Regions from separate parts of the Klebsiella variicola genome, predicted to be linked through region 3. Evidence: predicted binding sites of a transcription regulator. Region 3 holds the regulator's gene; each other region holds the start of a gene.
What was found. The regulator CRP, encoded in region 3, controls carbon source genes, mostly activating them, when cyclic AMP is high. The targets are predictions, from matches to a motif close to ATGTGANNNNNNTCACAT.
Positions count from the first base shown of each region.

Region 1 (7,274 bases), 2.4 Mb from region 3:
ATGGGCGGCCCGACGGTCCAGCCGATATTGAGGATGGTATAGTTCAGCGAGAAGATACGCGCTTTTTTCTCCGGCGTCAGTCGGTCGGCGAACCAGGCTTTTAGCACGGTGGAAAACACCGAGTAGGCGCAGTTGATCAACGCAAAGAAGATCACCACCAGGATAGCGTTATTGACCAGCGGTATCGCGCTAAATCCCAGAATAAACACCAGCACTGACCACACCATATAGCGCTTTTTGTCGAACTTATCCGCGAGGATGCCAAAGCCCATGCTGAACAGCACGCCGACCACCAGCGCCAGCGACAACGCGTAGCCAATCACATCGACATCCAGCTGATAACGTCGGGTGAGGTAGATAGTCATAAACGGCAGTGTGGCCCCTCGGCCAATAGTTAGCAGTAACGACGATGCCAGCAGCGCGATGGTGGAGCGCCTGAGAGTGGTGATCATGATTTCCTTGCCTGTCATGTTGTTATAATTTTATGTCTTCGATCACAAATAACACGCTCATTACGCCTTGTACAGGTCAGCCCGGTCGCCGGGCGCACTTCCTGGCCTGCCAAAAATAATGATCTATCCCGACGGCCGCTTTTTGGTTACTTTGATTTTGTTCACAAAAATTCTAATAACGACAGAGGCAGGGTATGACGAGGAAAGATGGACTGCTGGCGCTGCTGGTAGTGGTGGTGTGGGGGCTTAACTTTGTGGTGATTAAGCTGGGATTACACAATATGCCGCCGCTGATGCTGGCGGGGCTGCGCTTTATGTTGGTCGCCTTCCCGGCGCTGCTGTTTGTGTCCCGGCCTGCCATCCCGCTGCGCCTGCTGCTGGGTTATGGCCTGACCATTAGCTTTGGTCAGTTTGCCTTTCTGTTCTGCGCTATCGGCCTGGGTATGCCTGCCGGGCTGGCATCGCTGGTGCTGCAGGCGCAAGCCTTCTTCACCATCATTCTCGGCGCCTTCGTCTTTGGCGAACGTCTGCAGGGCAAGCAGCTGGCGGGGATCGCCCTGGCGATCTTTGGCGTGCTGGTGCTGGTGGAGGGCAGCCTTGGCGGGGAGCATGTGCCGCTGGTGGGCTTTATGCTGACCCTGGCGGCGGCGCTCAGCTGGGCCTGCGGTAATATCTTCAACAAGAAAATCATGTCGCATGCCGCCCGGCCGCCCATTATGTCGCTGGTGGTGTGGAGCGCGTTGATCCCGGTGCTGCCGTTTATGCTGGCCTCATGGCTGATTGATGGCCCGCAGACCATGCTGGCTAGCCTGCAACACATCGATCTGCTGACGATACTGTCGCTGCTCTATCTGGCGTTTATCGCCACTATCGTCGGCTATGGTATCTGGGGATCGCTGCTGGGGCGCTATGAGACCTGGCGGGTGGCGCCGCTGTCGCTGCTGGTGCCGGTGGTGGGGATGGCCAGCGCTGCGCTGTTGCTGGGGGAGACGCTGAGCGGACTGCAGCTCACCGGGGCGGTACTGATTATGGCCGGGCTCTATATTAACGTCTTCGGCTTACGTCTGGTGCGGCCGGGTATGGCGCGCGGATAAAAAAAGCCCCGAAGAAGGGGCTACACAATTATGCGTGTAATGGCATCACAGGTCGTGCTGCTGATAGTACGGCACGCCCAGTTCGTCGGATTTATCACTGCCAGCCGCCATATGATTGAAATCAAATGGCGAATCGTTATGTTCCGAAGGGATAATCATTGTATCACGCTGGTTTTGACGCACCGGCGTGGTGTTTTGCTCCGCATAGCTGAGGCTGGAGACCAGCGACAGGAGTACGATAGCTGCGGCAGCGAATAGTTTCATGATTTCCTCAATACGTCTTTGATAATACAGGCGATTAACATCAGTTATTTAGCGGATGCAGATAGCGGGATTCGCCAGGTACATTCGTTATGCGATACTTGTGGGGCGGAACATCGAAATAGTTCTTGAACGTTCGCGTCAGGGTCTGCTGCGACTCGAAACCGTAGCGTTCCGCCAGGTACAAAATGGGCTCATTGCTCTGCTTGAGCTTTTGCGCAATCTCCGTCAGCTTGCGGCTGCGGATGTACTGGCCGAGGGAATGGCCGGTCTCTTTCTTAAACATACGTTGCAGGTGCCACTTGGAGTAACCTGAACGCTCAGACACTTTTTCCAGCGACAGGGGCGATTCCAGGTTATCCTCGATCCACGACAAAATACTATGGATAGTGATGGCGTCATTATTACGTCTGGACATCATCTTACCTCTTCTTATTTTACGGCAGGACCTTCTTGAGTAGTTGCTCAAGCGCGACGACTTCGTCCGCCGACAGATTTTTTGTTAACTCCTGGTGTAACTTCTGACCCACAACCTGATGACACTGCTCGCAAAGGGCTGCGCCGTCCGGTGTCAACTGCACCAGCACGCCGCGCTTGTCAGCGGGGTTGGGTAACCGTTCAATCCAGCCTTTGCACGCCAGGCGGTCGAGCATACGCGTCATCGCGCCCGGGTCGACGGAAAGCACGGTTTTCAGCTCAACGGGGGTAATACATACCTCGCAACGAATGGAACAGAGCACGCGAAACTGGGTCGCGGTAATATCCATGGGTGAGAGGTAGTCGTTGAGCAGGCGATCTTTTTTCTGGTTAACCATCTGGATCAAGCGGCCCAACGGGATCATTTCATTAAACAGGTCGCTGGTACTTTTCATGATGGTTGCCCAGGCAAGTAATTAGTTGCAGGTGATACTATTGCCCAGGCAATCATAAGTCAACATTATGAATTGGCCGATGCCACGATTTGCTAAAATAAAAAAATCTGACGTGGGTCACTGTTTGTGGTTTTGCTAACGCTTGTTAATTTTTAGCGGAAGTGGTTTATCAGCAGGCTGGCGGCGAAAGTGTCGAAGCCGGTATACTCACGGAACGAAACAATACTTAAAAAATGAATATTAACGGGACTTTAATTAACTATGTTCGATTTGTTTAAAGCAATAGGGCTTGGCCTGGCGGTGCTTTTACCGCTGGCAAACCCACTCACAACCGTGGCGCTGTTCCTCGGCCTGGCGGGCAATATGAACAACGCCGAGCGGAACAAGCAGGCGTTGATGGCATCGGTGTATGTGTTCGCCATTCTGATGGTGTCGTGGTATGCCGGTCAGGTGGTGATGAATACATTCGGCATATCAATACCTGGGCTGCGTATCGCCGGGGGATTGATTGTGGCCTTTATCGGTTTCCGCATGCTGTTCCCCCAGCAAAAAGCCCACGATTCGATGGAAGCGAAGATCAAATCGGAAGAACTGCAGGATGAACCGACCGCCAATATCGCCTTTGTGCCGCTGGCGATGCCAAGCACCGCCGGTCCGGGAACCATCGCGATGATTATTAGCTCCGCCTCGACCGTTAAGCACGGCGTGGACTTCCCGGAGTGGGTGGTACTGGCGGCGCCGCCGATCATCTTTTTGCTGTTAGGGGTGATTCTGTGGGCTTGTCTGCGCAGTTCCGGCGCGATTATGCGTCTGGTAGGCAAAGGCGGCATCGAGGCCATTTCGCGGCTGATGGGCTTCCTGCTGGTCTGTATGGGCGTGCAGTTTATTATTAATGGCGTGCTGGAGATCATTTCGACCTGGCACCCCTGATCGCCCCGGATGGGATGAGAGACAACAGCCTGCCGGTAGCCATGCCGGCAGGCTTTTTTATCGCGGTAACTCAGGAGTGGTGCGGTTGATGGTCTTCCAGCGATACCGGCCAGCGGCGGAAGATCATCAGAGACCATACCAGCGCGGCCAGCGCCGGGATGGCACCGATGTAGCCGATGGAAGCCATCGACAGATGCAGACTCACCTGGCTGCCCACCAGCGCGCCAGCGCCAATACCAATATTAAAGATGCCCGAGAACAGGGACATGGCGACGTCGGTGGCATCCGGCGCGGAAGCCAGCACTTTTACCTGCATACCGAGGCCGATAATCATGATCGCCACGCCCCAGAAGATACTGAGCAGCATCAGATGATGTGCATTGTCCGAGGCAGGCAGGAGCAACAGCAGGCAGGCCAGCAGCAGGCCGATAGCGATGCTAATCAGCCCGGAAGCGTGCTGGTTGCCGAGCTTACCGAACAGAATGCTGCCGATAATACCGGCCCCGCCGAGGATCAACAGCAGCACGGTAGCAAAGTTGCCGCTCAGGCCCGCCACCGTCTGGACAAAGGGCTCGATATAGCTGTAGGCGGTATAGTGGGCGGTCACCACCACCACGGTCAGAATATAAACGCTGACCAGCGCCGGGCGGCGGAACAGCACCGGCAGGCTTTTCAGCGAGCCAGAATGTTCGCTCGGTAGCGTCGGCAGCAGTTTTACCAGACAGGCAAGGGTGGCTAACGCGCCGAGGCCAATCGCCAGGAAGGTCATTCGCCAGCCAAAATACTGGCCGATGATGCGGCCAATCGGAATACCGAACACCATCGCCAGGGCTGTACCGGTGGCGATCAGGCTCAGCGCCTGCGCCCGTTTGCCAGGCGGCGCCATACGGATGGCCAGCGCTGAGGTAATCGACCAGAAAACCGCATGCGCAAAAGCGATGCCAATGCGGCTAATCACCAGGACGTCAAAACTCCACGCAAAAAACGACAGAACGTGGCTGGCAATAAACAGAATAAACAGGCCGATGAGCAGCCGCCGGCGCTCCATTTTGCTGGTCAGCAGCATAAACGGCAGCGACATCAGCGCCACCACCCACGCATAAATGGTGAGCATCATGCCCACCTGGGCGGTTTCCATGCCGAAGCTGCCGGCAATATCGGACAGCAGACCGACAGGGGCGAATTCTGTGGTGTTAAAAATAAACGCGGCGATGGCCAACGTCACGACACGTAGCCACGCTACCTTGCGTGAGACCGTATTCGTAGTCATAAGCTCTGGACGGGTGATTCAAGGGAAGATGTGACGGTGATCTTAAAACGATTACTGGCGAAAAGACAATCATTTTGTGATCTGCATCTCATTTCGCTGCAAGTGGCTGGCCGCGGTTAAGCAATTAATTTTGCTATGGATAGTGTCAGGGGAGCGCTTTTATGTCATGTTGAAGGAAAGTAAAAAAAGTAAGGACAGTGTATGCAGGAAATTCAATTTTATCTGGTCGATGCCTTCAGCGATAAAAACTTTGGCGGTAATGCCGCGGCCGTTTGCCCGCTCAGCGAGTGGTTAGCGGACGATGTATTGCTGAAAATGGCCCAACAGCATAACCAGTCCGAAACGGCGTTTTTCGTCCACACCGACGAAGGCTATGAGCTGCGCTGGTTTACCACGCTGGGCGAGATCAACCTCTGCGGCCACGCCACCCTGGCGACGGCGCATGTTATTTTCGAGTATCTTGACCATCCCTCGGCGACGATTACCTTCAGCACCCGTTTTGTCGGTGAACTGCGGGTGACCCGCAGCGGCGACTGGCTGACGCTCGACTTCCCGGCGTGGACGACCACCCCGGTGGACAACCCGCCGGCGGATCTGCTGGCCGGACTGGGGCTTGAGTCTGCCGTCGAGGTGCGGGAAGGGCGTGATTATCTGGTCGTGCTGGCGGATCGCCAGCAGGTTGAAGCGGTGCAGACCGATATGGCACGTCTGCAGAAGCTCGGCAAAATGATCTGCGTCAGCGCGCCGGATGAGGAGTATGACTTTGTCAGCCGCTTCTTCTGCCCGGGAGAAGGGGTGCCAGAGGATCCGGTGACCGGCTCCGCCCACAGCATGCTGATCCCCTGGTGGGGCGAAAAGCTGGGGAAAACCACCATGATGGCGCGCCAGGTCTCCGCCCGCGGCGGCGACCTGCGCTGCCAGTGGCAGGGCGACAGGGTGCTGATTAGCGGCCAGGCCACCACCTATCTGCGCGGAACGGTTTACCTGCGTTAATCATCGCCACCGCATCGCCCCGGGGAGCGGTAATCTACTTCCGCTCCCCGGGGCGACATAGCATCAGCCCAGCGATGCGCCGCCACACATCACCAGCTCCTGTCCGGTCATCGCCGATGCGCCCTCGCTCAGCAACCAGCTCACCAGAGAGACCACTTCCTGCGGAGTAATGAGTCGCCCAAGCGGCGGAAGCCGCGGCGGGGAACTTTCTCTGCCTGGCTGATGAAGCATCGGCGTATCGGTTGCCCCGGGAGCCACGACGTTGACCGTCACCCCGGCAGGCGCCAGCTCTGCCGCCCAGCTCCTGGCGAGAGCGACCAGCGCGGCTTTGGTGGCCGCATACTGCGAGCGACCAGCGGCGCCTCGTGACGTACGGCTTCCCAGCAGAACGATCCTCCCGCCTGGCCCCATGGTCGGGGCGAAGTGATTGACCAATGTCTGAGCCGCATCGACGTGTAAACGCCACAGCGACTCGCTGCGCTGAGGGTCCAGATTGCCCAGAGTGGCGGCCGCCATTGAACCCGCGGCGTGAATGATGGCCTGAGGGGGCTCAATCTGCTCCAGCGCCGCCAGCAGCGCGCTGCGTTGGCTGACGTCGACCATCAGATGGCGAAAGTTCGGCTGTGAGAAGGGCGGCAGCGAACGGCTCATGCCGATCACCTGCCAGCCGTCCGCCAGCAACTGCCTCACCACTGCGGCGCCGATCCCGGAGCTGGCCCCGGTTACCATTGCCCGCTTCATCGCGCCTCCAGCATCTCAGCGGGGATTTTGAATACCGCCTTTCTGACCGGCGCTGGCGTCGAAACCGCACACAGCGCCTGGTGCGGTTCGCCGGGGTAAAAGACCGCGAAGTCGCCGGGACGCAGCAGAATAGAGACACTCTCCGGGGCCGGCTGACATATATAGAGGTCGGGCTTAAGCTCATTATCTTCCGGGCGCATCGCGGGAGCCATGCCCGCTTGGATCCGCTCCTCGCCGGCCAGGATGACCTGAATATCCGCCCACTGGCGATGATATTCCGTATGCCGCTCGGCCGCAGGCTGGGTTTGCACCACGCTGAGGGTGCAGAACCACGGCGCACCGTCGGGCTGGAAGCGGCCATTCTCTCTGGCACTGAGGGCAGCCAGCGAACAGGCCTCGCTGCTCAATAGCTGCTTTAACGCCGGCGGCAGACCAGCCTGCTGCAGCGCCTGCAGATTACCGATAATCATGCGCTTTCTCCTTTTACCCACTGTGGCGAGACACGAACATACTTGATCGCCTGGCGATACCAGGTGTAGGCGATATGCAAATTACCGTCTGCTCCCTGTTTGATGCTGGGGTAGGAGAACTCCCGGTTCAGCTTCTGCTCCGAATTATTGGTCATGCAGTAGCCGTCACCCTCATCGAGATTGCGCAGCCA
Region 1 is NZ_CP010523.2:2,781,806-2,789,079, reverse strand. It holds gene ydeE (efflux MFS transporter YdeE) at 1-452, opposite strand, end outside; gene eamA (O-acetylserine/cysteine exporter) at 647-1,546, shown strand; gene marB (multiple antibiotic resistance protein MarB) at 1,592-1,810, opposite strand; gene marA (MDR efflux pump AcrAB transcriptional activator MarA) at 1,851-2,225, opposite strand; gene marR (multiple antibiotic resistance transcriptional regulator MarR) at 2,245-2,679, opposite strand; gene SP68_RS13145 (MarC family NAAT transporter) at 2,941-3,609, shown strand; gene SP68_RS13140 (sugar transporter) at 3,680-4,879, opposite strand; gene SP68_RS13135 (PhzF family phenazine biosynthesis protein) at 5,081-5,872, shown strand; gene SP68_RS13130 (SDR family NAD(P)-dependent oxidoreductase) at 5,936-6,613, opposite strand; gene SP68_RS13125 (NanQ anomerase/TabA/YiaL family protein) at 6,610-7,083, opposite strand; gene SP68_RS13120 (sialidase family protein) at 7,080-7,274, opposite strand, start outside.
Region 1: the regulator CRP is predicted to act here: its motif matches at 4,954-4,971, upstream of SP68_RS13140 (sugar transporter).

Region 2 (7,274 bases), 1.2 Mb from region 3:
CGTTGAAACTCACCCGCGGATCCTGCAGCCGTTTCGTGGTGAGGTTATCATCGTGGTTACGGTTGACGATGTTGCCTTCGAGACGCGCATCCGGTATGCCGGTCCAGCGCTCCAGATCCTGGGTAAAGGTCAGCGCCACCTGGTCAATATAGGCCAGGTGTTTATCATGGTCGTAACCGCCGCCGGCGTTGTAGGCCATCTCGTTAAGATACCCGAGATTATAATGAAAGCCGTTCTCTTCGAGGATCGGACGAATGCCCAGCATATCGCCCAGCAGCCCCTGCTGCCCGGCTTCGAACCCCAGCACGCTGCCGTTCCACGCCGGAGTTTCCGCGGCGCTCACGGCAGGCACCATTGCCGCCAGCGCCGCGCCGATCAAAAGCTGATTTATTTTTTTGTTATGCATTGTGATATCCACCGTGACTGAATAAAAACAAAGGGGATCCCCAGGCTATTTATTTACCTGTTTTCTTTTTTAAAAAATGAATGGCAAAGGGCGTCCGCCGGTAATAAAACCGCGACGATGCCAGAGAAAACGTTAATTACAACCTATTGTTTTACATAACCATTTTTTCACCATTGAATTTTAGCAAAAAAAAAAACCTAAGCACTTTCCGCCACGAATGACGAAAGTGCTTAGGTTTTGCCTGGGTTCAGTAGCAATCCTGAATTGATTGACCGCACATTATCACTTTATTCAACTCATGCCTACCAGCAATAGGCAGGCAAGTAATAATATGTGAAGCAAATAACAGTATGGTGTTTAATAGCGGGCGATGGCCGCCGCTATTTCAGCAGACGTTTGCAGGGCGCGAATTTCATTAAACAGGGTCAGCGCCTCACTATATTCCTTGCGTAAATAGCCTAACCATTGCTTAATTCTCGCCACATGATACAGACCGGTGTCGCCCTGCTTTTCCAGGCGGGTATATTTTTGCAACAGCTGAACCACCTGCGGCCACGGCATGCGCGGTTCGTTGTATTTGATCACCCGGCTGAGGTTCGGTACGTTGAGCGCCCCGCGGCCAATCATCACCGAATCGCAGCCGGTGACGGCCATACAATCCTGGGCGCTTTGCCAGTCCCAGATCTCGCCGTTGGCCACCACCGGAATGGTCAGACGCTGGCGGATCTCACCGATCGCCTGCCAGTTAATGCGTTCGGCTTTGTAGCCATCTTCTTTGGTGCGGCCGTGAACCACCAGCTCGCTGGCCCCGGCCTGCTGCACCGCATCGGCGATTTCGAAGCGCCGTTCGCCGCTGTCCCAGCCGAGTCGCACCTTGACGGTCACCGGCAGATGATCGGGAACCGCTTCGCGCATGGCTTTCGCACCGCGATAGATCAGCTCCGGATCTTTCAGCAGCGTCGCCCCGCCGCCGCTGCCGTTCACCAGCTTAGACGGACAGCCGCAGTTTAAATCCACCCCCCACGACCCCAGCTCCACCGCGCGGGCGGCGTTTTCCGCCAGCCACTCGGGATATTGTCCCAGCAGCTGGACGCGCACGCGGGTGCCGGACGGCGTGCGGCTCTGATGATGCAGTTCCGGGCACAGCCTGTAGAACGATTTTACCGGCAGCAGTTGATCCACCACGCGCAGAAATTCGGTGATGCACAGATCGTAATCGTTAACCTCGGTCAGCAGCTCGCGCACCAGCGAATCGAGCACGCCTTCCATCGGCGCCAGTAGAACACGCATATCGTTATCCGGAAAAAAAAGAGGCGCTATGGTAGCGCCTCCAGGCATTGGTGGAAAGCGCTCAATGCGTCCGGCCTGCCGTACGCCATTCCCCGTTCGGCGAATGCGGCAAAGCGAGGAGATAATCTCTATGCTTTACAGGAGTCTGCGGCGTCTCATGCCGCCTTTATTTGCCGCGCCTCGTTCAAAAAGGTAGCGTGGGACTCCATATACCCTAAGCTGCGAGCTGTCGGGTCCTGCCGGGAGAGGCTATTGTTCCCGTACGCTATCAGCGCTATGCGTAGAATTCATGATGTGATCGGTAGCACATTTTAGGGATTAATTGTATGATGAATGCACTTCATCAAGGGTTATTACCATGAGTAAATCGCTGACTATTATCTGGCAGTACCTGCGGGCCTTCGTCCTGATTTACGCCTGCTTATACGCCGGAATTTTTATCGCCGGACTGCTGCCCATCACTATCCCCGGCAGCATCATCGGCATGCTGATCCTCTTCGTGCTGCTGGCGCTGCAAATTATGCCGCCGCAGTGGGTCAATCCTGGCTGCAATATCCTGATCCGCTATATGGCGCTATTGTTCGTGCCCATCGGCGTCGGCGTGATGCAATACTGGGATCTGCTGCGCGCCCAGCTGGGGCCAGTCGTCATCTCCTGCGCCATCAGCACGCTGGTGGTGTTTGTGGTGGTGAGCTGGAGCTCTCACCTGGTGCATGGCGAACGTAAAGTGATTGGGCAAAAGGAAAAGAAAAATGATGCATGAAATCTGGTGGTCGCTGCCGCTAACCCTGATCGTCTTTTTTCTCGCCCGCAGGCTGGCCGCCCGCTTTAAGTTCCCGCTGCTCAACCCGCTGCTGGTGGCGATGGTAGTTATAATTCCGTTTCTGCTGCTGACCGGGATCTCCTATGAGCGTTATTTTGCCGGCAGCAAAGTCCTGAACGATCTGCTGCAGCCGGCGGTGGTCGCGCTGGCCTTTCCACTGTATGAGCAACTGCACCAGATCCGCGCGCGCTGGAAATCAATCATCACCATCTGCTTTATCGGCAGCTGCGTGGCGATGATCACCGGTACTACCGTCGCCCTGCTGATGGGCGCCACGCCGCAAATCGCCGCCTCTATTCTGCCTAAGTCAGTCACTACGCCAATTGCCATGGCGGTCAGCGGCAGCATCGGCGGTATTCCGGCTATCAGCGCCGTGTGCGTGATTTTTGTCGGCATCCTCGGCGCGGTATTCGGCCATACGCTGCTTAACCTGATGCGCATTCGCACCAAAGCGTCACGCGGCCTGTCAATGGGTACCGCCTCGCACGCCCTCGGCACTGCCCGCTGTGCGGAACTGGACTACCAGGAAGGGGCGTTTAGCTCGCTGGCGCTGGTGCTGTGCGGGATCATCACCTCGTTGATGGCACCGTTCTTATTTCCGCTGATCCTCGCGGTGGTGGGATAAATTGTGATTTAAATCACATTTTTTAATGCAACAAATCAAAGTTGCATAAACAATGAGATATTCATCACATATGAGACTGCTGGACGCCCGTACACTGGCTTCCCATTACATTGTTATGAGGCAACGCTATGCACTCACGTTTTCAAGCTGCTTTGACGACTCTGGCAGCAGACCTGCAGGCGGCCATCGCCCCGATGCTCGCCGACCCGCACTTCCCGGCGCTGCTCGAAGCCGATCAGGTGGCGACGCTGCAGCAGGCGACAGGTCTGGACGAAGACGCGCTGGCCTTTGCGCTACTGCCGCTTGCTGCCGCCTGCGCGCGCGCCGACCTTTCTCATTTTAACGTCGGGGCGATCGCCCGCGGCGTCAGCGGCCGCTGGTACTTTGGCGGCAATATGGAATTTCTCGGCGCGACCATGCAGCAGACCGTTCACGCCGAACAGAGCGCCATCAGCCACGCCTGGCTGCGCGGCGAGACCTCCCTGCGCGCTATTACGGTGAACTACACGCCGTGCGGCCATTGCCGTCAGTTTATGAACGAACTGAACAGCGGACTGGCGCTGCGCATTCATCTGCCGGGCCGCGAAGCGCATGCCCTGGAGCACTATCTGCCGGACGCCTTTGGTCCGAAAGATCTGGAGATCAAAACCCTGCTGATGGATGCACAGGACCATGGCTTCCCGGTGAGCGGCGATGCCCTGACCCAGGCAGCCATTCAGGCCGCCAACCGCTGCCATGCGCCCTACAGCCACTCGCCCTCCGGCGTGGCGCTGGAGCTGAAAGACGGCACCATTTTCAGCGGCAGCTATGCGGAAAACGCGGCGTTCAATCCGACGCTGCCGCCGCTGCAGGGGGCGCTGAATCTCCTGAGCCTCAACGGCTATGATTATCCCGCTATCCAGCGGGCAATCCTCGCGGAGAAAGCCGACGCGGCGCTGATCCAGTGGGATGCCACCGTCGCAACCCTGAAGGCGCTGGGCTGCCAGAATATCGAGCGCGTCCTGTTAGGTTGATCAGCCTGAGCAGATTGCCGGATGACGGTTTCGCCTTATCCGGCCGACCTGATATACCGTCGACCTGATATACCGAGATGTTGTCGGGTGGCGCTACGCTTACCCGACCTACGGTTCGCGCCATGGCGAGCTGAAGATCTCTATGCCGGGTGTCGGCTCACGCCTTACCCGACCTGCGTTCGGCGATCTGTCTATATTGCTGAAAATCCCCGCAATCAAACGCGGGTTTCTTGCGCTTACCCGGCGGGTAAAGTAGCCTGAAGACTCCGTTGTCTATTATTGAGCCAAGTTCATGTTAAAGCGTGTGTTCTACAGCCTGTTAGTCCTGCTCGGCCTGCTGCTGTTGACCGTGCTGGGCCTTGACCGCTGGATGAGCTGGAAAACCGCGCCCTATATCTATGATGAGCTGCAGGACCTGCCCTACCGTCAGGTCGGCGTGGTGCTGGGCACCGCCAAATATTACCGCACCGGCGTCATCAATCAGTATTACCGCTACCGCATCCAGGGCGCGCTGAACGCCTACAACAGCGGCAAGGTCAACTATCTGCTGCTGAGCGGCGATAATGCTCTGCAAAGCTACAATGAACCGATGACCATGCGTCGGGACCTGATTAAAGGCGGCGTCGATCCTGCCGATATCGTGCTGGACTATGCCGGCTTCCGTACGCTCGACTCGATTGTCCGCACCCGCAAAGTGTTCGATACCAACGACTTCATTATCATCACCCAGCGCTTCCACTGCGAACGGGCGCTGTTTATCGCCCTGCATATGGGGATCCAGGCCCAGTGCTACGCGGTGCCGTCGCCGAAGGATATGTGGAGCGTGCGGCTGCGCGAGTTCGGCGCCCGCTTTGGCGCGCTGGCGGACCTCTATATCTTCAAACGGGAACCGCGCTTTCTCGGCCCTCTCATCCCGATTCCGGCTCAACAGCATGACGTACCGGATGACGCCCAGTCCTACCCGGCAGTCACTCCGGAGCAGCTGCTGGAACTGCAGAAAAACACAAAACCCGCCAATGAGTGATATAAGATGCATTAATCATGCGATGCCAAAACAATGCGTATTATAAGTAACGTTAATTGCATGAATGCTCTTTAATGCGTAATATTTCACTCATCATCCTTTTTGGAGGGCGAGATGGAAACATTAACGGTACAAGCCTTTCTCAATGCGGAGTGGCAAGACATTGCGTTGATAAAATTCCCCGGTAGTGAGCAAGGGGACTGGTTTACAACACAAATCGACTATCTTACCGATTACGCCATCGACTTTCTGGAACGCGATGACTATCACGCCGTGTCGCTCAACCATCCCGTTTCGCTTTATTTTGAGGATCACGGAAATCCTGGATGGTTAAGATTTATAGACGATATCATTCCAAGCGGCGCCAGCCGACGTTACTGGGTTAACTTTTTAGATATCAGTGAACTTCCTCAGGGCCAGCAGAATTTCATCTTGCTCAAATTCGGCACGATGTCGCCAGTGGGAAATTTACGCATTAAAGACTCGGTGCCGGACTGGGATAGTCTGGCAAGCAGTAAAACGTTCTCTGTCACTGATGTCATGAATCGTGCCAGTGATTTTCTCGACTATGACCAGGAACGAGGAGCCGCAGCAGGAGGGGCTACATTATCCCTCTCTCTGGTTGCCGCGATTTGATATCAGAAGAGACGGTGATGGCCGGATAATGAGATTGGGAATGGAGTCAGTCTATTCTCTGTTACAAAAAGCGCCAGCGACGATACTTGATCATGAAACCACGTTGCGGATCCTAATCGAAAAGATCACATCCAGTAATATGGTAAGAGTACAGAATTATCGCTTTGATGTTCAAGGATTTATCATCGATTGGGTACGTCGAGACTTATTAAACATTATTTTTGGCAATAGTGATAACCATGGACGTAATACTGCATTTATGAAAGCAGATAATGAAATTATCCTTGCGCCAATCTACGATTTTGCACCAATGAAAGCCGACCCGGAAGGTATACCGCGCACGATGAAGTGGTCATTAGCCTGCGAATCAGGAGGCGAATATAACTTTGGCGCCATCGCACAAGCTTTGGCTGAATGGATCACCCCTGACACATTGCTTAATGCTTTAAGTGAAACCGCATCTCAACTCGTTGATTTACCATCCCGTCTTAAAGTACGCGGCGTTCCTGTTCAGATTCTGGAAATGCCATCAATTGGTTTTAAATTTATACCTGACAAACTCGCTCGCTGGGGGCTGTTATGAAGACCCTGAATAAAAAAGAAACAGAAATCCAAAATACCTTAGCCAGGCTGCGGGCGGATAACCCACCATCCCTACCCGCCACCGGGGTAACGGCTACGGAAAAAAAAGCTCGTTCAGAGATAAGCAGACAACGCGTCTCGGCTGGTTTAAAAAAAGTCAAAACGGTCGATCGTCAGGCGGTCATTCACGCCATTATCTATGACATCATGCTAGGCGCCATCAGCCAGGGAGAGGCCCTGAAAAAACTGAGAGTAGAAGTTCTGGGTTTACGCCAGGATGAATATGCCCGGCTAGTGGATGTCTCTCGTAAGACCTTATCTGATGTGGAAAATGATAAAGGCAATTATTCTGCCGAGATCATTAATAAAATCTATAAGCCGTTTGGCCTTGAAACAGGACTCGTCCCTATTTCTAAAACACTTATTTCTTCTCTATTTAAATAGTAAAAACCCGCGCCAGGCGCGGGTTTTTGATGCGTTCAATCTTATTTCTTACGGGCGTATTTCAGGGAGTCCAGCGCCACGGCGAAGATAATAATCGCCCCCTTAATAATGTACTGCCAGTAAGGGTTGACGCCGATATAGGTCAGGCCGTAGTTGATGACGGTGAAGATAATCACCCCTGTCACCACGCCGAATACGGTCCCTACCCCGCCGCTGAACGATACGCCGCCCACCACACAGGCGGCGATGGCGTCCAGTTCGTACATAAAGCCGAGGTTATTGGTCGCCGAGCCGATACGCCCGGCTTCCAGCAGGCCGCCGAAGGCGTAGAACACCCCGGAGAGGGCATAGATCATCAGCAGGTTCAACGCCACGTTAACCCCGGAGACTTTCGCCGCTTCCGGGTTACCGCCGATAGCGAAGATGTTTTT
Region 2 is NZ_CP010523.2:1,646,986-1,654,259, reverse strand. It holds gene SP68_RS07880 (carbohydrate porin) at 1-406, opposite strand, end outside; gene dusC (tRNA dihydrouridine(16) synthase DusC) at 764-1,696, opposite strand; gene SP68_RS07870 (CidA/LrgA family protein) at 2,055-2,459, shown strand; gene SP68_RS07865 (CidB/LrgB family autolysis modulator) at 2,449-3,144, shown strand; gene cdd (cytidine deaminase) at 3,273-4,157, shown strand; gene sanA (outer membrane permeability protein SanA) at 4,450-5,181, shown strand; gene SP68_RS29195 (hypothetical protein) at 5,296-5,817, shown strand; gene SP68_RS29190 (HipA domain-containing protein) at 5,750-6,400, shown strand; gene SP68_RS07840 (helix-turn-helix transcriptional regulator) at 6,397-6,843, shown strand; gene mglC (galactose/methyl galactoside ABC transporter permease MglC) at 6,885-7,274, opposite strand, start outside.
Region 2: the regulator CRP is predicted to act here: its motif matches at 3,197-3,214, upstream of cdd (cytidine deaminase).

Region 3 (7,274 bases):
CCATCGACGCCTGGACCATCCGTTCGCGCGCTGCCAGCCTGCTGCACGGTCTGGGATTCAGCAACGAACAGCTGGAGCGGCCGGTCAGCGATTTTTCCGGCGGCTGGCGTATGCGCCTTAACCTCGCCCAGGCGCTGATTTGCCGCTCCGATCTGCTGCTGCTCGATGAACCGACTAACCACCTCGACCTCGATGCCGTCATCTGGCTCGAAAAATGGCTTAAGGGTTACACAGGGACGCTGATCCTGATCTCCCACGATCGCGATTTTCTCGATCCTATCGTCGACAAAATTATCCATATCGAACAGCAGACGATGTTTGAGTACACCGGTAACTACAGCTCGTTCGAAGTGCAGCGCGCTACCCGTCTCTCTCAGCAGCAGGCGATGTACGAAAGCCAGCAGCAGCGCGTTGCGCATCTGCAAAGCTATATCGACCGCTTCCGCGCTAAGGCCACCAAGGCCAAGCAGGCGCAAAGCCGTATCAAAATGCTCGAACGGATGGAGCTTATCGCCCCGGCGCACGTGGATAACCCGTTCCACTTCAGCTTCCGCCAGCCGGAGAGTCTGCCTAACCCGTTACTGAAAATGGAGAAAGTCAGCGCCGGTTACGGCGAGCGTATTATCCTCGACTCCATCAAGCTCAATCTGGTGCCGGGCTCGCGCATCGGCCTGCTGGGCCGCAACGGCGCCGGGAAGTCGACTCTGATTAAGCTGCTGGCGGGTGAACTCCAGCCGGTGAGCGGCGAGATCGGTCTCGCAAAAGGTATCAAGCTCGGCTACTTCGCCCAGCATCAACTGGAGTTCCTGCGTGCCGATGAGTCGCCGCTGCAGCACCTGGCGCGCCTGGCCCCGCAGGAACTGGAGCAGAAACTGCGTGATTATCTGGGCGGCTTTGGTTTCCAGGGCGATAAGGTCAGCGAAGAGACCCGCCGCTTCTCTGGTGGAGAAAAAGCGCGCCTGGTACTGGCCCTGATCGTCTGGCAGCGCCCTAACCTGCTGCTGCTCGATGAACCGACCAACCACCTTGACCTCGATATGCGTCAGGCCTTAACCGAAGCGCTGATCGACTTTGAAGGGGCGCTGGTTGTCGTGTCGCACGATCGTCACCTGATCCGTTCCACCACCGACGATCTGTACCTCGTTCATGACGGTAAAGTCGAGCCGTTCGACGGCGATCTGGAAGATTATCAGCAGTGGCTCAGCGACTCGCAAAAACAGGAATCACAGAGCAGCGACGCGCCAAAAGAGAGCGGCAACAGCGCGCAGGCGCGCAAGGACCAGAAGCGTCGGGAAGCGGAACTGCGCAGCCAGACCCAACCGCTGCGCAAAGAGATCGCCCGTCTGGAAAAAGAGATGGACAAGCTCAACGCGCAGTTGGCCAGTGCGGAAGAAAAACTTGGCGACAGTGAGCTTTATGACGCCTCACGTAAAGCCGAACTAACCGAATGCCTGCAGCAGCAGGCCAGCGCGAAGTCCGGGCTGGAGGAGTGTGAAATGGCCTGGCTGGAGGCCCAGGAGCAGCTGGAGCAGATGCTTCAGGAAGGCTAATATTGACTTCCTCATCCTGCCTGCGCGTACGATGCCGCTGGCAGGGTGGGTTTCTGCCCTCTCCATGGCCTGCCATCAGTGACATCAATGATTTGTTTTTGCTGTAACCTGGCGTCGCTGGCCACAAGACCACATATTGGCTAACCCCTGTGCGCCCTGCGCGGTATAGTCATCATCACGTTTATTAATTGTTCTGGTGCTATGGTTGAAATCATCCCCACAGACATGACGCCCCCCGAAAACGATTCGCGTGAGTTCCATCCGATGCGCGGCGTGGGCAATCGTCATCTGCAAACCATGCTGCCGCGGCTGATCCGCCGTAAATTGCGCTTTACCCCGCACTGGCAGCGCCTTGAGCTGCCGGACGGCGATTTTGTCGATCTGGCCTGGAGCGAAGACCCGCATCAGGCGCGCCATAAGCCGCGCCTCGTCGTCTTTCATGGTCTCGAAGGAAGCCTGCACAGCCCGTACGCCCATGGTCTGATCCACGCGGCGATGCAGCGCGACTGGCTGGGCGTGGTTATGCATTTCCGCGGCTGCAGCGGCGAACCTAACCGCAATAACCGCATCTATCACTCCGGCGAAACAGAAGATGGCACCTGGTTTCTGCACTGGCTACAGCGCGAGTTTGGTCCCGCGCCGACTGCGGCCGTCGGCTATTCACTAGGCGGCAATATGCTGGGCTGCCTGCTGGCAGAAGAAGGCGACCGCTGCCCGCTGGATGCGGCGGTGATCGTCTCCGCGCCTTTTATGCTGGAAGCCTGCAGCTATCATATGGATAAGGGCTTCTCGCGGGTTTATCAGCGCTATCTGCTCAATCTGTTAAAAGCCAATGCCTCACGCAAGCTGAAAGCGTATCCTGGCTCACTGCCTGTCGATTTACGCCAGCTTAAAGGGATGCGCCGCATCCGGGAATTTGACGATATGATCACCGCCAAAATCCATGGTTTCGCCGATGCGCTGGATTATTACCGGCAATGCAGCGCCATGCCGCGGCTCAGCGATATCACTAAGCCAACGCTCATCATTCACGCGAAAGACGATCCATTTATGGATCACCACTCCATACCGCCGCAGGAGCAACTGCCGGCGAACGTTGAGTATCAATTAACTGAGCAAGGCGGCCACGTTGGTTTCGTCGGCGGCACCCTGCGTAAGCCGGAGATGTGGCTGGAAAGACGCATCCCGGACTGGTTAAACCGTTGGCTGGAGGTCGCCGTATGATTATTCCCTGGCAGGATCTGGATCCCGAAACGCTGGATAACCTGATTGAAAGCTTTGTGTTACGTGAAGGCACCGATTATGGTGAACATGAACGTTCACTTGCCGATAAAGTCGCCGATGTAAAACAGCAGTTGAAACGCGGAGAGGCGGTCCTTGTGTGGTCGGAACTGCATGAGACGGTCAATATTATGCCGCGCGCGCTGTTTAACGGCTAAGGCGACGCCACTACATCGTTTAACCAGGGAGTTGTTATGTCTGCCAAACATCCGGTGATCGCCGTCACGGGCTCCAGCGGCGCGGGCACTACCACCACCAGCCTTGCCTTTCGCAAAATCTTCGCGCAGCTAAACCTGCACGCCGCGGAGGTGGAAGGCGATAGCTTTCATCGCTACACCCGCCCGGAAATGGACATGGCGATCCGCAAGGCGCGGGATCAGGGCAAACATATCAGCTACTTTGGCCCGGAGGCGAACGACTTTGGCCTGCTGGAGCAGACCTTTATCGACTATGGCCGCCACGGAAAAGGCCAGTCGCGGAAATACCTGCATACCTATGACGAAGCCGTACCGTGGAATCAGGTGCCAGGGACTTTCACCCCCTGGCAGCCGCTGCCGGAGCCGACAGACGTACTGTTCTATGAGGGGCTGCACGGCGGGGTTGTCACGCCGCATCATGATGTCGCCAGCCATGTCGACCTGCTGGTCGGCGTAGTGCCTATCGTTAACCTCGAGTGGATCCAAAAGCTTATTCGCGACACCAGCGAGCGCGGCCACTCCCGGGAGGCGGTGATGGACTCAGTCGTCCGCTCGATGGAAGACTACATCAACTTCATTACCCCGCAATTTTCCCGCACCCATATCAACTTTCAGCGCGTGCCGACGGTAGACACTTCCAACCCGTTTGCCGCGAAAACTATTCCCTCGCTGGACGAGAGCTTTGTGGTGATCCATTTCCGTAACCTGCAGAATATCGACTTCCCCTGGCTGCTGGCGATGCTGCAGGGGTCGTTTATCTCGCACATGAACACGCTGGTGGTGCCGGGCGGTAAAATGGGGCTGGCGATGGAGCTTATCATGACGCCGCTGGTCGAGCGCCTGATGGAAGGCCGCAAGATCGGCTAACAGAAAAAACCCCGGCCAGGCCGGGGTTGAGATGCTTCACAACGGCAGGCGAAGACTACGCCTCGATCACTTCATAGGAGTGGGTGATCTTCACCGCTTTTTCCAGCATCAGCGCCACCGAGCAGTATTTCTCTGCCGACAGATCCACCGCCCGGGAGACCGCGGCATCTTTCAGCGCCTTACCGGTGACGATAAAGTGCAGATTAATATGCGTAAACAGACGCGGCGCCTCTTCGCGGCGCTCCGACGTCAGCTTCACTTCGCAGTTGGTCACCTCATGGCGACCTTTTTGCAGAATAGAAACCACATCGATCGCACTGCAACCGCCCGCCGCCATCAGCACCATCTCCATCGGGCTGGGTGCCTTATCCCCGGAGTTGCCATCCATCAGAATCTGGTGTCCTGACGCGGACTCCCCGATAAAGGTTAACCCTTCAACCCATTTCACACGCGCTTGCATAAAATTTAACTCCAGTATCGCAATTTTCCTGTCAGATTACGCGCACATAACAATTCTCGCAACGGAAGGCGACCTGCGTCATGCTGAAGCGAGACACCAGGAGACATGCGGCGAAAGCTATGCTAAAACAGTCTGGATGCTACAGTATTACATTGATGTACTGCATGTATGCAGAGGAGTTCACATTACGGGCTGTCGAAAAATCATCAGCCAGCTTCCCAGGTATAGGGAAACAATACGATTGCATGCCCGGACGCCGTGTAGTGTCGGCGCCCGGAGATAGCTTATAACAGAGGATAACCGCGCATGGTGCTTGGCAAACCGCAAACAGACCCTACCCTTGAATGGTTCTTGTCTCATTGCCACATTCATAAGTACCCATCAAAGAGCACGCTGATCCACCAGGGTGAAAAAGCAGAAACGCTGTACTACATCGTTAAAGGCTCCGTGGCTGTACTCATCAAGGATGAAGAAGGTAAAGAGATGATCCTCTCCTACCTCAACCAGGGCGATTTCATCGGTGAATTAGGCCTGTTTGAAGAGGGTCAGGAGCGTAGCGCCTGGGTACGGGCGAAAACCGCATGTGAAGTGGCCGAAATCTCTTATAAGAAATTCCGTCAGCTGATCCAGGTTAACCCGGACATTCTGATGCGCCTCTCTTCGCAAATGGCTCGCCGTCTGCAGGTCACGTCTGAGAAAGTGGGCAACCTCGCCTTCCTCGACGTGACGGGCCGTATCGCCCAGACGCTGCTGAACCTGGCGAAGCAACCCGATGCCATGACCCACCCGGACGGTATGCAAATTAAAATTACCCGTCAGGAAATTGGTCAGATCGTCGGCTGCTCTCGTGAAACGGTTGGCCGTATTTTGAAAATGCTGGAAGATCAGAACCTGATTTCCGCACACGGTAAAACTATCGTCGTCTACGGCACCCGTTAAGTTGCTAAGCGGCGTATTGCTCCTGCAGTACGCCGTTCTTGTTTTTCCCTCATGTGGCGCAGGCTGATTTACCACCCGGAAGTCAACTATGCACTGCGGCAAACGCTGGTGCTGTGTCTGCCTGTGGCCATCGGTCTTCTGCTCGGCCATCTCCAGCAGGGGCTGTTGTTTTCCTTAGTGCCCGCCTGCTGCAACATTGCCGGTCTTGATACCCCACATAAGCGCTTTTTCAAACGTCTGATTATCGGCGGCTGTCTGTTTGCCGGATGCAGTCTGGTGGTGCAGTTGCTGCTCGCTCAGGCCATTCCCCTGCCGCTTATTCTCAGCGGCCTGGCGCTATTGCTCGGCGTCACCGCGGAGATCAGTTCGCTGCACGCGCGCCTGCTGCCCGCGTCGCTGATCGCCGCTATCTTTACCCTGAGCCTGGCGGGCAATATGCCCATCTGGGAACCACTGCTGATCTACGCTTTCGGTACGCTGTGGTACGGCGTGTTTAACTGGCTCTGGTTCTGGCTGTGGCGCGAACAGCCGCTGCGGGAGTCGCTCAGCCTGCTTTACCGGGAACTGGCTGACTATTGTGAAGCCAAATACAGTCTGTTGACCCAGCATACCGATCCGTCGACCGCCCTGCCGCCGCTGCTCACCCGCCAGCAGAAGGTAGTCGACCTGATTACCCAGTGCTATCAGCAGATGCATATGCTGGCCGCCAACCAACGCAACGACCACAAGCGTCTGCTGCGGGCGTTCCAGGTTGGGCTGGATCTACAGGAACATATTTCGGTTAGCCTGCATCAGCCAGAAGAGGTACAAAAGCTGGTGGAACGCAGCCATGCCGAAGCGGTGATCCGCTGGAATGCGCAAACCGTCGCTGCCCGCCTGCGCGTGCTGGCGGATGATATTCTCTATCATCGCTTTCCGCAGCGTTTTCAGATGGATAAACAGATTGAGGCTCTGGAAAAGATCGCCCGCCAGCATCCGGACAACCCGGTCGGTCAGTTCTGCGCCTGGCACTTTAGCCGTATCGCCCGGGTGCTGCATACCCAGCGCCCCCTGTATGCCCGGGATCTGATGGCCGACAAAGAGCGTCGTTTACCGCTGTTTCCCGCGCTAAAGAACTATCTGTCGCTGAAATCACCCGCACTGCGCAATGCCGCGCGCATCAGCGTCATGCTGAGCGTCGCCAGCCTGATGGGCAACGCCCTGCATTTGCCGAAGCCCTACTGGATCCTGATGACGGTGCTCTTCGTCACGCAAAACGGCTACGGCGCCACGCGGGTGCGAATTGTTCACCGGGCGGCGGGAACGCTCGCCGGCCTGGTCATCGCCGGGCTAACCTTGCACTTTCACGTTCCGGAGAGCTATACCCTGAGTGGCATGCTGCTGATTACCCTGCTCAGCTATCTGATCATCCGTAAACACTATGGCTGGGCGATGGTAGGCTTTACGGTGACGGCGGTGTATACCCTGCAACTGCTGACGCTCAACGGCGAACAGTTTATTGTCGCCCGGCTTATCGACACGCTTATCGGCTGCCTGATCGCCTTCGGCGGGATGGTCTGGCTGTGGCCGCAGTGGCAGAGCGGCCTGCTGAAAAAAAACGCCCACGATGCGCTGGAGGCCGACCAGCAGGCGATTCGCCTGATCCTCAGCGCCGATCCAAAAGCCCCCGCGCTGGCCTATCAACGCATGCGCGTCAACCAGGCGCATAACGCGCTCTACAACTCCCTGAATCAGGCGATGCAGGAGCCCGGTTTTAATACCCACTACCTGGAAGATATGAAGCTGTGGGTGACGCACAGTCAGTTTATCGTCGAACACATCAACGCTATGACCACCCTGGCCCGGGAGCATACGATGCTCACCCCGGATCTTGCCCAGCGCTATCTCGAATCTTGTGAGATTGCCTTGCAACGCTGCCAGCAGCGGCTGGACAGCGATGGTCCCGGCAGCGCAGGGGATGCCAATATTCTGGAGTCGCCG
Region 3 is NZ_CP010523.2:410,913-418,186, reverse strand. It holds gene SP68_RS01865 (ABC transporter ATP-binding protein) at 1-1,550, shown strand, start outside; gene SP68_RS01860 (hydrolase) at 1,815-2,774, shown strand; gene SP68_RS01855 (YheU family protein) at 2,771-2,989, shown strand; gene SP68_RS01850 (phosphoribulokinase) at 3,026-3,895, shown strand; gene SP68_RS01845 (OsmC family protein) at 3,951-4,355, opposite strand; gene crp (cAMP-activated global transcriptional regulator CRP) at 4,662-5,294, shown strand; gene SP68_RS01835 (YccS/YhfK family putative transporter) at 5,346-7,274, shown strand, end outside.